DNA from 3 places in the Janthinobacterium sp. GW822-FHT07H10 genome. Region 2 is predicted to be linked to each of the others. Evidence: predicted binding sites of a transcription regulator. Region 2 holds the regulator's gene; each other region holds the start of a gene.
What was found. The regulator NrdR, encoded in region 2, represses ribonucleotide reductase genes. The targets are predictions, from matches to a motif close to CACNANATNTNGTG.
Positions count from the first base shown of each region.

Region 1 (5,338 bases), on a different contig from region 2:
TCTCATCGCCGCCCTGGGGTATGTGGTGTGCGCGGTGCTTCCCTCCTCCCGGGCCCGGCTGATTGCCGGCCTGACGGGCGTGGCCTGGCTGGCGCACGGCGCCACCCTGTGGTTCGACCTGATGGCGCCAGGCACCTTGCGCTTCGGTTTTTCCGCCATGCTGTCGGCCGCGCTGTGGGTATCGGTGGGCGCCTACTGGATAGAAAACCGCAATTTCAGCCTCGATGGGCTGCGCCGGATGGTCATGCCCAGCGCCGTCATCGCCATCGGCCTGGCATGGGCCTTTCCCGGCAGCCAGGTCAGCATGGAAGGCAAGTCGGCCGTCTTCGGCTGGCATATCGCCGTGGCCGTGCTTGCCTACAGCACCCTGACGATCGCCGCCTTCCACGCCGTGCTGATGGCGTTGCAGGAATCGCGCCTGCATACGCGCAGCGAAAGCCGCGGTTTCATCGGCAGCGCGCTGGACCAGCTGCCGGCCCTGCTGACGATGGAAAAGTTGCTGTTTCGCATGATCGGCCTGGGCTTCATCCTGCTCAGCCTGACCGTGCTGTCGGGCATTGTGTTTTCCGAACAATTGTTTGGCAAGGCATTGAACTGGGATCACAAGTCGGTGTTTACCATGCTGTCGTGGCTGTTATTCGCCGCCTTGCTGGCCGGTCGCCGCTTCCGCGGCTGGCGCGGCAAGACGGCCTTGAGCTTTACACTGGCCGGTTTCGCTACCTTGCTACTGGCCTATGTCGGCAGCCGTTTTGTACTTGAAGTGGTTTTACACCGAGGATTCGCATGACACGTGTTTTATTCTGGCTGGCGCTGGTGTTCCTGGTGCTGTTCGCTATCCGCAGCAAGATCCGCGGCATGCAGCAGCGCGCCCGCGCGCAGCAGCAACAGCCGCCGCATCCGTTTGCACCGCCCGGCCGGCCGCAGGAATTGCCCGATGCCGAGCTGATGCTGTGCTGCGCCCATTGCGGCGTGTACTACCCGGCTTCCGAAAACGTGCAGGCCAAGGGCCACGATTACTGCAGTCACGCGCACGCCACCCTGTAGTGTCGGCCGGCGGGCAGGTAGGCCGCCGCCTTCCGCATTGCTCATCCGTATCGTAACGTCCCCCACCGCCAGTCTGGCGTAGCATCTGCAGGAAGCGACCCGTAGCGCCATCGCAGAAAGGCCAGTCCATGTCCCGCCTCAGCCCGCGTACCGTGGCCGCCATCGGCATGCCGCCGGCACCGCAATTGAGTGGCAACTCGGCCGCCATGCAGGCGCTGCGCGCGCAGATCGGCCGCATCGCCTGCTGCGGCGCGCCGGTGGCCATCCGCGGCGAGTCGGGCAGCGGCAAGGAGTTGGCGGCGCGCGCCATCCATGCGCAGGGCGCGCGCGCCCCTTTTCCGTTTATCGCCGTCAATTGCGGGGCGATTCCCGAAGCGCTGATGGAGGCGGAATTCTTTGGCTGCCGCCAGGGCGCCTATACGGGCGCGCTGCATGAACGGCAGGGCCTGTTCCAGGCCGCGCACGGCGGCAGCCTGCTGCTCGATGAAGTCGACGACCTGCCGCTGGCCATGCAGGTAAAGCTGTTGCGCGCCCTGCAGGAGCGCCGCGTGCGCAAGCTGGGCGGCAGCACCGACGAAGCCGTCGATGTGCGCATCCTGTGCGCCAGCCAGCATGGCCTGGCGCGCGGCGTGGCGGCCGGCACCTTTCGCCGCGATCTGTATTACCGGCTCAATGTGATCGAGCTGGCCGTGCCGCCGTTGCGGGAACGGCTCGGCGATCTGCAGGTATTATGTGAGGCGATACTGGCGCGCCTGGCGCCAAGGCAGGCCGTGCGGCTGGCGCCGCCGGTGCTGGCGGCACTGGGCAATTATGCGTTTCCAGGCAATGTGCGCGAGCTGGAAAACCTGCTGGAACGGGCGCTGGCTTTCGCCGACGGCGGCGTGATCGCGCTCGACGGCCTGGGCTTGCCGCCAGCCGTCCCGCTTCCGGTCCCCGCGCCGATGCGCGCCGCGGCTGGCGCCGCACCGTTGGAAGTGGCGGCGCCCGGACTGGAGCGGCAACTGTCGCTGCCCGGCATGGCGCCGCGCGGCGAGGTGGCCGTCCTGCCATTGGCGGCGTATCTGTGCCGGGCCGAGCGCGACATGATCGTGCTGGCGCTGGAGCGGGAACGCTATCACCGCGGGCGGGCGGCGCGGCAACTGGGGCTCAGCGTGCGCCAGTTGCGTTACAGAATGCAAAAATTGACGATACAGGAGCCCCGGCTTGATGACGGCATGGAAGATAGATGAAGACGGCTGGTGCGATGGCGCCGTGCGCTACGAATCGCCGTACTGGGATGCGCGGCCCGATGGCGCGCAAATCGACTTGCTGGTGATCCATAACATCAGTTTGCCCGGTGGCCACTTTGGCGGGCCGCATGTGTCGGACTTGTTTACCGGCCGGGTAGATTATAATGCCGATCCTTCTTTCGCCGACCTGCGTGGCTTGCAGGTGTCGGCGCACTTTTTTGTGCGGCGCGATGGTGCGCTGTTGCAATATGTTTCGGCTGACCAGCGCGCCTGGCATGCCGGCACGTCCTCGTTCGAGGGACGCCCGCAGTGCAATGGATATTCGATCGGTATCGAAATGGAAGGCTCGGACTGCGTGCCCTTTCAGCCGCGGCAATACCATGTCCTGGCGGCATTGACGGCGGCGCTGGTGGCGCGCTACGGGCTGAGCCAGGTGCGTGGACATGAACATATTGCGCCGGGCAGGAAGACGGATCCGGGGCCATTTTTTGACTGGCATTTTTATCAAGTATGCTGGCTGGAAACCCTGGCGCGGCAAGCTGCGTTAGCGCTTACTTCGCGGGCATTGGGCTTCCCGCCGCTGCCCTGAAAAGTCAACCGAAATCGTATAAGAAAGTACAAAAAATTACGCTGGCGGATGCCGGAAAACTATTGCATCCCATTTCGATGGGCACTACAATTAGTGCAGAACTTGGATTTAAAGACTATATGTAGTGCCATCTCAGACGTTTTCAGAATTATTGTCAAAGCTACCCTGCTTGCCGGTATGGCAACGGGAACTGGCGGTTTATCACCCTTGATCGTGTTTCGCGCCAGCCCGGCAGTACGGTTTGGCAATATGGATTCTGACCCTGTTTGCGCATTATGAATTTATTATTTAGCAACAATATTACCTGAAGAAACCCTGAGCATCGGGCGTTCTATTCAACAACACACGCGGCAGCAAAACTGCAGGCTGACTTTAGCTGACAACGGGAGCTTCAATGCAATCACCTCAAGATATTTCCATCAATCCAACGCCAGCATCGCCAGCGCCCAGCGCGGCCCACAGCGTGGCAAGTACCGGCGCAGCCTTGGGCGACTATCGCATCATCCGCCGCAACGGTGCGGTGGTGGCATTTGAGCCTTCGAAGATCGCCATCGCCATGACCAAGGCGTTTTTGGCCGTTAACGGCGGCCAGGGCGCGGCGTCGGCACGCATCCGCGAACTGGTGGAACAATTGACTGACGGTGTCGTGGCCGCGCTGGTGCGCCGCCATCCGGGCGGCGGCACCTTCCATATCGAAGACGTGCAAGACCAGGTGGAATTGTCGCTGATGCGTTCGGGCGAGCATGATGTGGCGCGTGCCTACGTGCTGTACCGCGCCAAGCACATGGAAGAGCGCCGCCTGCAGAAGGAAGCGCAAGGCGCTTCCGCGCAAGTCACGGCGCCCCAGCTGAACGTCACCGACAACGGCGTGCGCCGCCTGCTGGACATGCAGGAAGTGCGCGACCTGATCAACGCCGCCTGCGCCGGTCTGGAAAAGCACGTCGATGCCGACGCCATCCTGGCCGAGACCGTGAAAAACCTGTACGACGGCGTGCCCGTCGAAGAGCTGCACAAGTCGGCCATCCTGGCGGCGCGCGCGCTGATGGAAAAAGATCCGGCCTACAGCCAGGTCACGGCCCGCATCCTGCTGCACACGGTGCGCAAGGAAGTGTTCGGCAAGGAAGTGCCGCAAGCGGCCGCTGCCGCCGAATACCTGACGTATTTCCCCGCATATATTGCCAAGGGCATCGCCAACGACCTGCTGAATCCGGTACTGGCCAGCTTCGACCTGGAACGCCTGGCGAAAGCCATCGTCGCCGACCGCGACTTGCAATTCGGTTACATCGGCCTGCAAACCCTGTATGACCGCTACTTCCTGCACATCCATGACGTGCGCATCGAAATGCCGCAGGCCTTCTACATGCGCGTGGCCATGGGCCTGTCGCTGAACGAAGCGGACCGCGAAGCGCGCGCCATCGAGTTCTACAAGCTGCTGTCCTCGTTCGACTTCATGAGCTCGACCCCGACCCTGTTCAACTCGGGCACCCTGCGCTCGCAGCTGTCGTCGTGCTACCTGAGCACCGTGTCGGATGACCTCGAAGGCATCTACGACGCCATCAAGGACAACGCGCTGCTGGCCAAGTACGCCGGCGGCCTGGGCAACGACTGGACGCCAGTGCGCGCCCTGGGCGCCCACATCAAGGGCACCAACGGCAAGTCGCAAGGCGTGGTGCCGTTCCTGAAAGTGGTCAACGACACGGCCGTGGCAGTCAACCAGGGCGGCAAGCGCAAGGGCGCCGTCTGCGCCTACCTGGAAACCTGGCACATGGACATCGAGGAATTCCTCGACCTGCGCAAGAACACGGGCGACGACCGCCGCCGCACGCACGACATGAACACGGCGAACTGGATTCCCGACATGTTCATGAAGCGCGTCATGGAAAAAGGCGAGTGGACCCTGTTCTCGCCATCCGAAACGCCGGACTTGCACGACCTGGTCGGCAAGGCCTTTGAAAAGGCGTACCTGGGCTACGAAGCCAAGGCCGCCGCCGGCGAAATGCGTTCGTTCAAGAAGATCGCCGCGCTGGACCTGTGGCGCAAGATGCTGTCGATGCTGTTTGAAACGGGCCACCCATGGATCACCTTCAAGGATCCGTGCAACATCCGCAGCCCGCAGTCGCACGTCGGCGTCGTCCACAGCTCGAACCTGTGCACGGAAATCACGCTGAACACGGGTCCTGACGAAATCGCCGTCTGCAACCTCGGTTCCGTGAACATGCCGGCGCACATGAAAGAAGGCAAGCTCGATCACGTCAAGCTGGCCAAGACCATCCGCACCGCCATGCGCATGCTCGACAACGTCATCGACATCAACTACTACGCCGTCGACAAGGCGCGCAATTCGAACATGCGCCACCGTCCGGTTGGCATGGGCGTGATGGGCTTCCAGGACTGCCTGCACATGATGCGCGTGCCGTTCGCCTCGGATGCCGCCGTGTCGTTTGCCGACACCTCGATGGAAGCCGTCTGCTACTAC
Region 1 is NZ_JBXAKS010000001.1:485,836-491,173, forward strand. It holds gene AC1RDJ_RS02180 (cytochrome C assembly family protein) at 1-787, shown strand, start outside; gene AC1RDJ_RS02185 (PP0621 family protein) at 784-1,044, shown strand; gene AC1RDJ_RS02190 (sigma 54-interacting transcriptional regulator) at 1,173-2,273, shown strand; gene ampD (1,6-anhydro-N-acetylmuramyl-L-alanine amidase AmpD) at 2,251-2,862, shown strand; gene AC1RDJ_RS02200 (ribonucleoside-diphosphate reductase subunit alpha) at 3,257-5,338, shown strand, end outside.
Region 1: AC1RDJ_RS02200 (ribonucleoside-diphosphate reductase subunit alpha) is a predicted target of NrdR. The motif match lies at 2,976-2,989, and genes of this name have one in related genera.

Region 2 (5,338 bases):
TCGCCAGGCGGTCGATATCATGCGAGAAACGGTTGTAGGCCACGACGGCGGGAATGGCCGCGAACAGGCCGATGGCGGTGGCGATCAGCGCTTCGGCAATGCCGGGCGCGACGGCGGCCAGCGTGGCTTGCTGCACGTTGGCCAGGCCGCGGAAGGCGTTCATGATGCCCCACACGGTGCCGAGCAGGCCGATGTACGGCGAGACGGAGCCGACGGACGCGAGGAAGGCCAGGTGCGATTCGAGCACGTCCATTTCGCGCTGGAAGGCGGCGCGCATGGCGCGGCGGGCGCCGTCGAGCACGGCGCCGACGTCGAGCGCTTCGCGCGAACCGTACGAGGCCTTGCCCTTGATGAATTCGCCCATGCCGGCATCGAAGATGCGGGCCAGCGCGCCGCTCTGGTCGCGGTTGCCGTTGGCGCTCTGGTGCAGCGCATGCAGGTTGCCGCCGGCCCAGAAGCTGCGTTCAAATTCGATGGTTTGCTTGCGGGCCTGACGTACCGCAAACATCTTGCGGAAAATGTAGGTCCAGCTGGTGAGGGAGATCAGCAACAGCAGGGCCATGATCAATTGCACGATCAGGTGGGCATTGGAGATGAGCGCGAGGAAAGAAAGATCTTGTGTAACGTTCATTGGCTGGCAGTCTGTTGGTGAATTATCCGGGGGTGGCGGGTAGGGCTCAGGCGGCGCGCATGCGGGCCGCCACTGCATCAGGCACGGCGCGCGGGCGCAGTGCCGAGTCGACGCAGCCGATCTTGACGCGTGCCGTATTGAGCAGGCTGTCGCCGCACCAGGCTTGTTGCAGGAAAACGATGGAGGCGCGCCCCATTTTCTCTATGCTTAAGGTTAATCTTATCGTGTCATCGAGTCTGGCCGGCGCATGATAGTCGGCGTTGACGCTTTTGACAACGAACATCGCGTCGTGCTGTTGCAGCAATTCCTGCTGGCCTACCTCGATGGCGCGCAGCCATTCTGTGCGCGCGCGCTCAAAGAACTTCAGGTAGTTTGCGTAGTAAACGATGCCACCGGCGTCGGTGTCTTCATAGTAGACACGTACGTTCCAGGTAAAGACTGAAGGCATGTTTATTGCGCCAGTAGTGAGATTGAGCAACATTTTACGCGATTTTTCTTCTTGTGACTTGAGGCGCTTGCCTGAATGCCATGCAAAAGCAGCATGCAAGTTGCACCGCAGCATTGTAAGTCTGGGGTGTCCAATGGCAAGCTTCGTAACATACGCTTACATGCCGCAGCCAGGTTTAAGTTCAGCTTAAGAACTAGCGTAGCGGCCCGGTTGATGCTGCGGCGTGCCCGGGCTTGCATGGCGCGCGGCGATTATAGCCGCACCGTTGCATTCCTTGCTCAATTTGAGCACTTAACTTACAATTTGATTTCCATTACGTCTCACGTGACTGGCGAAAAGTCGAAGCGATCTCCACAGTGTGGCGGTCCGCTTACCGGCGAAAGGTGGACACCCACCGGGAAACGTGAGATTTTTCATCAGCCGTTCGCCTGGGTAGCCACTATGGAAAAGCACGAAGAGGCTGCCTGTCCAATGTTGTTATTCACTTAACGCCGGCGCCCCTCATTCGATCCAACCTGCCAGTACAAGCACCCTCATACTTGGAGTTTTTACATGTTTGCAAAAGATCACACCCTCGCCAACGTCGATCCTGAATTGTTCGCCGTCATTCAAAAAGAAAACGTGCGCCAGCACGATCACATCGAGTTGATCGCGTCGGAAAACTACACCTCGCCAGCCGTGATGGAAGCGCAAGGTTCGCAACTGACGAACAAGTATGCCGAAGGCTATCCAGGCAAGCGCTACTACGGCGGCTGCGAATACGTCGACGTGGCCGAGCAACTGGCGATCGACCGCGTGAAACAGCTGTTCGGCGCCGAATGCGCGAACGTGCAGCCGAACTCGGGCTCGCAAGCGAACCAGGGCGTGTTCTTCGCCATGCTGAAACCAGGCGACCTGATCATGGGTATGTCGCTGGCCGAAGGCGGCCACCTGACGCACGGCATGCCGCTGAACATGTCCGGCAAATGGTTCGACGTGGTGTCGTATGGCTTGACGGCGGAAGAAGACATCGACTACGAGGCCATGGAGCGCCTGGCGCGCGAACGCAAGCCCAAGCTGATCATCGCCGGCGCTTCGGCATTCTCGAAAAAGATCGACTTCGAGCGTTTCAGCAAGATCGCCAAGGAAGTGGGCGCCTATTTCATGGTCGACATGGCCCACTACGCCGGCCTGATCGCCGCCGGCCTGTACCCGAACCCGGTGCCATTCGCCGACTTCGTCACCTCGACCACGCACAAATCGCTGCGCGGCCCGCGCGGCGGCATCATCCTGATGAAGGCCGAGCACGAAAAAGCCATCAACTCGGCCATCTTCCCCGGCATCCAGGGCGGCCCGCTGATGCACGTGATCGCCGGCAAGGCCGTCGCCTTCAAGGAAGCGCTGAGCCCTGAATTCGTCGACTACCAGAAGCAAGTGATCAAGAACGCCGACGTGCTGGCGAAAACCCTGATCAAGCGCGGCCTGCGCATTGTTTCCGGCGGCACCGAATCGCACGTCATGCTGGTCGACCTGCGCGCCAAGAACCTGACGGGCAAGGAAGCCGAAGCCATCCTCGGTTCCGCGCACATCACCTGCAACAAGAACGGCATCCCGAACGACCCGCAAAAGCCATTCGTCACCTCGGGCATCCGCCTGGGCAGCCCGGCGATGACGACGCGCGGCTTCAAGGAAGCGCAAGCGGAAGAAGTGGGCAACCTGATCGCCGACGTGCTGGACAATCCGCATGACGCCGCCACCATCGAGCGCGTGAAAGCGGCCGTGAAAGTGCTGGCCGACGCGCACCCGGTCTACGCCGCATAATTATTTGTCCAGAATGTGTCATACAGAGTAAGATTCTGTCTGACACATTCCGTTGTGCCCATGGGCGCCCGGAGTGATTCGGGCGCCCTTTAATTTAAGAGCGGCGATTTTCCGTCATTCACTACTATAAAGTTGTATCCGCCACATGAAATGTCCATTTTGCCAGCACGGCGACACCCAGGTTCTCGATACGCGCGTATCGGAGGAAGGGGATGCCATACGGCGGCGGCGCCGCTGCAGCAAATGCGACAAGCGCTTCACCACCTATGAGCGCATTGAACTTATCATGCCGGCCGTCGTCAAAAAGAATGGCAGCCGGACGGAGTTCGCTGCGGATAAGTTGCGCGGCAGTTTGATGCTGGCCTTGCGCAAGCGCCCCGTCGCGGCCGCCTCAGTGGACACGGCCATCGCGTCCATCCAGGAAAAACTGCTGACCAGCGGCTTGCGCGAAGTCGATTCCGGCTATATCGGCGAACTCGTCATGCAGGAATTGAAGCGTCTCGACAAGATCGCCTACATCCGCTTCGCTTCCGTCTACAAGAATTTCGAAGACCTGGCCGAGTTCCAGGATGCGATCGCCGAAGTGGGACAGGCGCGCAAGCCCTGATTTGCCCCTGACTTGCGTCTGATCGCGGCGCGCTGGCGGCTGGCATGCCGCGGACGTTTCGGCGCCTTGCCGTCCCGGCGATTCGTCGCCTCACTGTCGCACCATCTCATTCGTCCATCGTCCAGACTCGATGCACCCTGCAGGGCTGGCCGCCCTATGGCCGCATCGTCACGGCCGCGTGTAGGCGCCACCTGGCCATGCCGCGCGCGAGGCTGCTGCTTGCCTGGCGTTTCTTGCAAGCGGTCTGATCAATTCCAGCAGCGTTTTTTCTTCGCGCCGCGCCTTTTTGCCACATCGTTTGCGCTGCCGCATACCAGAGTCTTTGACCGCGCCTATCGTGTAGCTGGGCCGCCCGTTCCTGCGGTCCGTTTTGCGCGAGGGAGCACTTCATGGACAACGGAGGCCGCCGCAGGGCGACGATGGACGGCAGCAGCCTGGTCGAGGTGCTGGTGTCGCTGCTGCTACTGGCGCTGGGCTTGCTCGGCGCCAGCATATTGCAGCTGACTTCCCTGCGCGCGCGCCATGAGTCGGCGCTGCTGTCGGCCGGCGCCCAGCTGGCTTCTGGCATGGCCGAGCGCATGCGCGCCAATGGCGGCCTCCTGCATGGTCCCGACGCCAACAATCCCTATTTGAACCTGGCTTACGAAGCGGCGCCGGATGGTGCCGAACCGCCTGGCGGCGCGCCCGACTGCTTTGGCGCCGCCGCCTGCGGCGCGGCACAGCTGGCGCAATTCGACATCGCCGAGTGGAAACAGCAGCTGCATGCCGCCTTGCCCGGCGCGCGCCTGCTGATCTGCCGCGACGCCCAGGCATGGGACAGCGCCGCGCAAGGCTTGCACTGGGCTTGCAGCGGCGGCAAGGGTGCGCCCATCGTCATCAAGCTGGGCTGGCGCGGCCGCCGTCCCGACGGCAAGCCTGCCGTGAATGGGGCCGGCGAGTCGCTGCCCAAGCTGGCATTGCAACTGGGCGGAGGCGGCGCATGAATGCCGCACGACGCCGGCGTGGCGGCATGAGCCTGGTTGAATTGCTGGTGGCCCTGTCCCTGGCTGCCTTGCTGATGCTGGCCGCCAGCACCGTGCTGCTGGCGGCCAGCGGCAGTTACTTCGACCAGTCCGCCAGCGCGCGCCTGGATGACAACGGCCGCTATGTGCTCGATGCCATCGCCAGGGCCGTGCGCCAGACGGCGTACGTGAATTGGGACAGCAGCGCCGCGCCGGTCGCCCACGCGGCGTATGACAGCGCCAATATCGCCGGACTCGACGCGCACAGCCTGGACAAGAACAGCGAGGGCATCAGCCAGCCGCTGCCGGCCGCCGTGCATGGTAGCGACGTGCTGGCCTTGCGCTATTACGGCGCCGGCACGGGAGAGAACGGCGATGGCTCCGTCCTCAATTGCGCCGGCTTTGGCGTCGGCGCCGCGCAGACGGAGGCGCAGCGGGGCTGGAGCATTTTTTATGTGGCGCAGGGCGCCGACGGCGAGGGCGAGCTGCGCTGCAAGTACCGTGGCGCGAACGGCTGGGGCGCCGACGCCATCATCCGTGGCGTCGACACCTTCCAGGTCCTGTATGGCCTCGATACGGATACGCCGCCCGATGGCGTGGCGAACCAGTTCGTCAAGGCCAGCGCGCTCGACGCTTACGATGCGGCGCTGCTGCTGGTGGGCGCCAGCGCGGCCGAACGCCAGCGCGACTTTGCCCGCCGCACGCACTGGAAGCGCGTGGCCAGCGTGCGCGTGGCGCTGCTGCTGCATGGCGAGGCGGGCGAAGCGGAAAAGACCGGGCCAGCGCAGTTCGACCTGTTTGGTGCCGCGTATGCGGAGGCGCATGGCGCCAGCGACACGGGCGTGCGCATC
Region 2 is NZ_JBXAKS010000018.1:18,274-23,611, reverse strand. It holds gene tolQ (protein TolQ) at 1-631, opposite strand, end outside; gene ybgC (tol-pal system-associated acyl-CoA thioesterase) at 678-1,079, opposite strand; ZMP/ZTP riboswitch at 1,394-1,520, shown strand; gene glyA (serine hydroxymethyltransferase) at 1,632-2,879, shown strand; gene nrdR (transcriptional regulator NrdR) at 3,025-3,486, shown strand; gene pilV (type IV pilus modification protein PilV) at 3,876-4,469, shown strand; gene AC1RDJ_RS26070 (PilW family protein) at 4,466-5,338, shown strand, end outside.

Region 3 (5,338 bases), on a different contig from region 2:
CGGCGCCTGCGGCCACTGCCGCCACTGAACCCCTTCCCGGCCGGTCAGCCGCCGCGCGCGCCGCGGTCGCGCAGATGGGCCAGCACGCGGCGCGGCCCCAGCGCCTGCAGGTCGAACGGCGGCAGCTCGATGGCGTCGAGCGTGTTCTTGAACAGCAGCCCCAGCTCCGTATCGCCTTCCAGGCTCAGGCGGCGGCTGAAAAACAGGGTGTCGGGATCTTCCTGGCGCCGCGCCAGCAGCATCAGGTCGTGCACGCTGGCGGCGATGCACAGCTCGGGCACGTCGACATAGCGCTCGGCCACGAAGACCGTGCCCTGCCACTCGAAATCGAAGGCGATGCCCGCATCCAGCAGCCGCAAGCGCAGACTGCGGCCTTCCAGGCTCTGCCGCACATCGTCGGGCAACTGGGGCGCCAGCAGGCGGTTCAGCCCCTGCACGAACAGCCAGGACGCCGGATACGGCGGCAGCTTCGACAGCAATTCGGCCAGCGGTTCCGGCAGCCGGTAAGCCAGCGGTCCCTTCGGCAGGCCAGCCCTGGCCTGGGCGGGGGCCGGCACGGGGACGGGCAATCGTTCCAGTTGATCTTGCATGGTGCTTCCTTTCGATGCGTTCAATGAGCGGCGTGCTGTTCCATGCCGGGCTGGCCATGCCAGTAGCCGTCGCAGGCGCCGGCCGGCTGGCAGGCCGCCAGCTGGGCCTGCGCACCGACGCCGCTGACCTGGCCGCGCCGCGCGCGGTCGAAAATGGCGATGACTGTATCCGTGTGCATGGCTTGCGGGCTGAGGCGCGCGACGGACACGCCCATGGCGTGCATGGCGTCGAGTTCGCGCACCAGGTTGTAGACCAGCGCCGACTGCGTCTGCGTGCCGTTGAGCACGAGGAACGGCACTTCGTCGCGCGTGCGCAGCAGCAGGCCATCCGGCTCTTCCAGGCAGCTGTAGCCGCAATCGTCCTTCGGCAGGTTGCGGTTGCGCGCCGTGAAGCAGCGCGCGGAAAACGCCAGCGGCATGCGGCCATAGGCAAAGACTTCCGTTTCCAGCCCCTCCGGTTTCTGGCGCTGCATCTCGGCCAGCGCTTCCTGGCCCATTTCCAGCGGCATCACCCAGCGCCGGGCGCCCAGGCGCGCCAGCAATTGCAGGCTGGGACCATTGAACAGGTTCAGGTGCGGGCCGGCGACGAAAGGCGCGCCCTTCGCCATGCAGTGCACGGCGCCCATGTCGTTCGCCTCGACCGCATAGCGGCCATTGCCCGTGATGCGGCGCAGGGTCGCCAGTTCGGCGCCCGCCTCGATCAGCGCCTGCGTCGACAGCACCACTTCCTTGCCGGCTGCGGCCAGCATGTCGGCGATGTCGAGCCAGTCGGCCAGGCGCAGTTCATGCCGGCGCGAGCACACGGTTTCGCCCAGGTAGACGATATCGACGGCGGTGCCGGCGATCTGCTGGTAAAACTCGAACACGGTGGCGCGCGGCCAGTAGTACAGCAAGGGGCCCAAAGAGAGTTTCAGCATGTTCATCCTTTATTTCCAGGAGCGGTGGTAAGCGCCCAACGTGTGCTGCTGGCCCTCGGCCAGCTTGTCCATGGCCGCCATCCAGCCCGGCTTGACGGCGTAGCGCGCATTGCCTTCGCGGCAGGCGTCGATCGCCTCGCGCCACACGCGCGTCACCTGCGCCACGTAGGCGGGGCTGCGCTGGCGCCCTTCGATCTTCACGGCGCGCACGCCCATGGCGATCAATTGCGGCAGCAGCGCCAGGGTATTCAGGCTGGCCGGCTCCTCGATCGCGTAATACTCTTCGTCGTTGACCTCGAAACGTCCCTTGCACAGGGTCGGGTAGCTGGCGTTCTCGCCCGGCGCGTAACGGTCGATCAGCACGCCGTTCAGGCGCGACTCCAGGCCGTTCGGCGTCTCCAGCCAGCGCACGGCCTTGGCCGGCGAGCACACGCCGTGGGTATTCGGCGCCTCGCCCGTCGCATACGAGGACAGCGCGCAGCGGCCCTCGACCATCACGCACAGGCTGCCGAAGCCGAAGACCTCGATCTCGACATCCGTCTTGGCGATCAATTGCTCGACCTGCGCCATGGACAGCACGCGCGGCAGCACGGCGCGGGCGATGCCGAAGTGTTCATGGTAAAAATTGATGGCCTCGTAATTGGTGGCCGACCCCTGCACGGACAGGTGCAGGCGCAGCTGCGGCTGGTGCTGGGCCGCATACGCCATCAGGCCCGGATCGGCGACGATCATGGCGTCGATGCCGGCCTGCGCGGCGCGGTCGATGGCGCTGCGCCATACGGCCCAGTTGTGCGGCTGCGGATAGGTATTCAAGGCCAGCAAGACCTTGCGTCCATACTGGTGCGCATAGCGCACGCCCTCGGCGATGGCCTTCTCGTCGAAATTGAGGCCGGCGAAATTGCGCGCGTTGGTGGCGTCGCGAAAACCCAGGTACACGGTGTCGGCGCCATTGTCGACGGCCGCTTTCAGGGCGGGCAGGCTGCCGGCGGGACAGACCAGTTCCAGCGGTCCGGCCACGCGGGTGGCGGTGGTTGCTTCAAGCATCATGATATTCACATTCCTGTGTCGGCTCAGGGTGCAGACTATAGCCCCGCCCATGGCGCCCAGTCCTTGACCCAGGTGAAGGAATGCATGCATGGCCGGCACGCGCGCGAATTGCTTGACCTGGCTGTAAAATGCCCGTCCCATTACCCGATTCCACTGACCGCCATGCCCCGCAAACCGCTGCTGATCTTCCTGCTGACCCTGTTCCTCACCGTGCTGCAGGTGCAGTGGGCGGCGCCGGCCGACGGCCTTGACGCCGAGACGCTGTCCATCCTGTCGCCCGAGGTACTGGGCGCGTATCCGGGCGTGCTGCTGCTGTTCCTGCAGGCCGCCTTGGCGCGCCGCGCCATGTCCGTGCCGCGCCAGGCGGCCATCTGCACGGGCCTGCTGGCCGTCTACTGGCTGCTGGCGAACTACGTCACCTTCGACTTGCGCGTCGCCAGCTGGAGCACGTTCTCGCCGCTGGAAATCTGGGCGCACGTGCTGCCCGCCTCCCTCCTCAGCATCGCCGTCTGCGGCGCCGCCTGGTTCGGCCTGAGCTGCTTCATCCTGCGCCAGGGGCGCGCGAAAAAGTAAACGGGGGCGCTTTTTTCACCTGCGTCAAGGATTTGGCAAGCAACTGTACGCCCCCTTTGACGTCACTACATTTAGTGATTAATCTCCATGAAAACACCGCATGTTGTGTTTATTGGAGATTCCATGTCAACTACAGCACCAGCAAGAGCAGCCCCCGGCCAGGTCGATGTCGCCGCGTCCGTCAATGAATATCTGGACCGGCGCGACTGGCGCGTGAACGCCAACGCCAACCAGGGTTATTCCCTGGGCGGCCTGATCCTCAACGTCTCGGGCAAGGTCATCGCCAACTACTGGCTCGACCAGGTGTACCCGCCGGCTGTGGGTGCGGCGCACCGCGAAGCGGCCCTGCACATCCACGACCTCGACATGCTGGCCGGCTATTGCGCCGGCTGGTCGCTGCGCACCCTGCTGCACGAAGGCTTGAATGGCGTGCCGGGCAAGATCGAATCGAGCCCGCCGAAGCATATGTCGAGCGCCATCGGCCAGATCGTCAACTTCCTCGGCACGCTGCAAAACGAATGGGCCGGCGCGCAGGCGTTCAGCTCCTTCGACACCTACATGGCGCCCTTCATCCGCAAGGACAGCCTGCGCTACGAGGACGTGCGCCAGTCCATGCAGGAGCTGATCTTCAACCTCAACGTGCCATCGCGCTGGGGCACGCAGACGCCGTTCACCAACCTCACCTTCGACTGGGTCTGCCCGGACGACCTGCGCGAGCAGATCCCCGTCATCGCCGGCCAGGAGATGGACTTCTGCTATGGCGAGCTGCAGGCCGAGATGGACATGATCAACCGCGCCTACATCGAGATCATGATGGCGGGCGACGCCAAGGGTCGCGTCTTCACGTTCCCCATCCCGACCTACAACATCACCGAGGACTTCGACTGGCATAGCGAGAACGCCGAACGCCTGTTCGAGATGACGGCCCGCTACGGCCTGCCCTACTTCCAGAATTTCATCAATTCGGAACTCAAGCCGAACATGATCCGCTCCATGTGCTGCCGATTGCAGCTGGACTTGCGCGAACTGCTGAAACGCGGCAACGGCCTGTTCGGTTCGGCCGAGCAGACCGGATCCCTCGGCGTGGTGACGGTCAACTGCGCGCGCCTGGGCCATTTGTGGCGCGGCGACGAGAAAGCGCTGCTGGCCGACCTGGACCGCCTGCTGGAACTGGGCAAGACCAGCCTGGAAATCAAGCGCACCACCATCGAGGAACTGATGCAGCAAGGCCTGTTCCCCTACACGAAACGCTACCTGGGCACCCTGCGCAACCACTTTTCCACGCTGGGCGTGAACGGCATCAACGAGATGATCCGCAATTTCAGCGGCGACGCCTATGACATCACGGCGCCCGAAGGCCATGCGCTGGCCGTGCGCCTGCTCGACCACGTGCGCGCCCGCATGCTGGCATTCCAGGAAGAGACGGGGCATATGTACAACCTGGAAGCGACGCCGGCCGAGGGCACGACCTACCGCTTCGCCCGCGAAGACCGCAAGCGCTTCCCCGCCATCCTGCAGGCGGGCACGCCGGACAACCCCTACTACACGAATTCCTCGCAGCTGCCCGTGGGCCATACGGACGACCCGTTCGAGGCGCTGGAACTGCAGGATGCGCTGCAGCGCAAGTATACGGGGGGCACGGTGCTGCACCTGTACATGACGGAAGCGCTGTCGGACGCCAACGCCTGCCGCGAACTCGTGAAGCGCGCCCTGAGCCGCTTCTCGCTGCCCTACATCACGGTCACGCCCACGTTTTCCATCTGCCCGCGCCACGGCTACCTGGCCGGCAAGCACGAATTCTGTCCCACCTGCGACGCGGAGCTCATCGCCCGCAAGCAGGCCCACCCTGTTGCATCTCTTGAGGAAACGCCATGAACGCACGTCCCGACTTCACTCCCGCCATCACTCTCGTCGACAGCGAACGCCAGCGCTGCGAAATCTGGACCCGCGTGATGGGCTATCACCGTCCCGTTGCCTCGTTCAACATCGGCAAACAGGGCGAATTCCACGAGCGCCAGTACTTTACGGAAACGGGCGCCCGGCTTGGCCAGCCCGCCTGCCATGGCGGCTGAACTGAAAGTGGGCGGCCTGACGCCCTTTTCCGCCAGCGACTATCCGGGCAAGCTGGCGGCCGTGGTCTTCGTGCAGGGCTGCCCGTGGCGCTGCGGCTATTGCCACAATCCGCACCTGCAGGCGCGCACGCCGGACGGC
Region 3 is NZ_JBXAKS010000011.1:37,319-42,656, reverse strand. It holds gene AC1RDJ_RS22015 (heavy-metal-associated domain-containing protein) at 1-28, shown strand, start outside; gene ubiT (ubiquinone anaerobic biosynthesis accessory factor UbiT) at 45-590, opposite strand; gene ubiV (ubiquinone anaerobic biosynthesis protein UbiV) at 611-1,507, opposite strand; gene ubiU (ubiquinone anaerobic biosynthesis protein UbiU) at 1,517-2,554, opposite strand; gene AC1RDJ_RS21995 (hypothetical protein) at 2,717-3,127, shown strand; gene AC1RDJ_RS21990 (ribonucleoside triphosphate reductase) at 3,251-5,002, shown strand; gene nrdD (anaerobic ribonucleoside-triphosphate reductase) at 4,999-5,199, shown strand; gene AC1RDJ_RS21980 (anaerobic ribonucleoside-triphosphate reductase activating protein) at 5,189-5,338, shown strand, end outside.
Region 3: AC1RDJ_RS21990 (ribonucleoside triphosphate reductase) is a predicted target of NrdR. The motif match lies at 3,191-3,204, and genes of this name have one in related genera.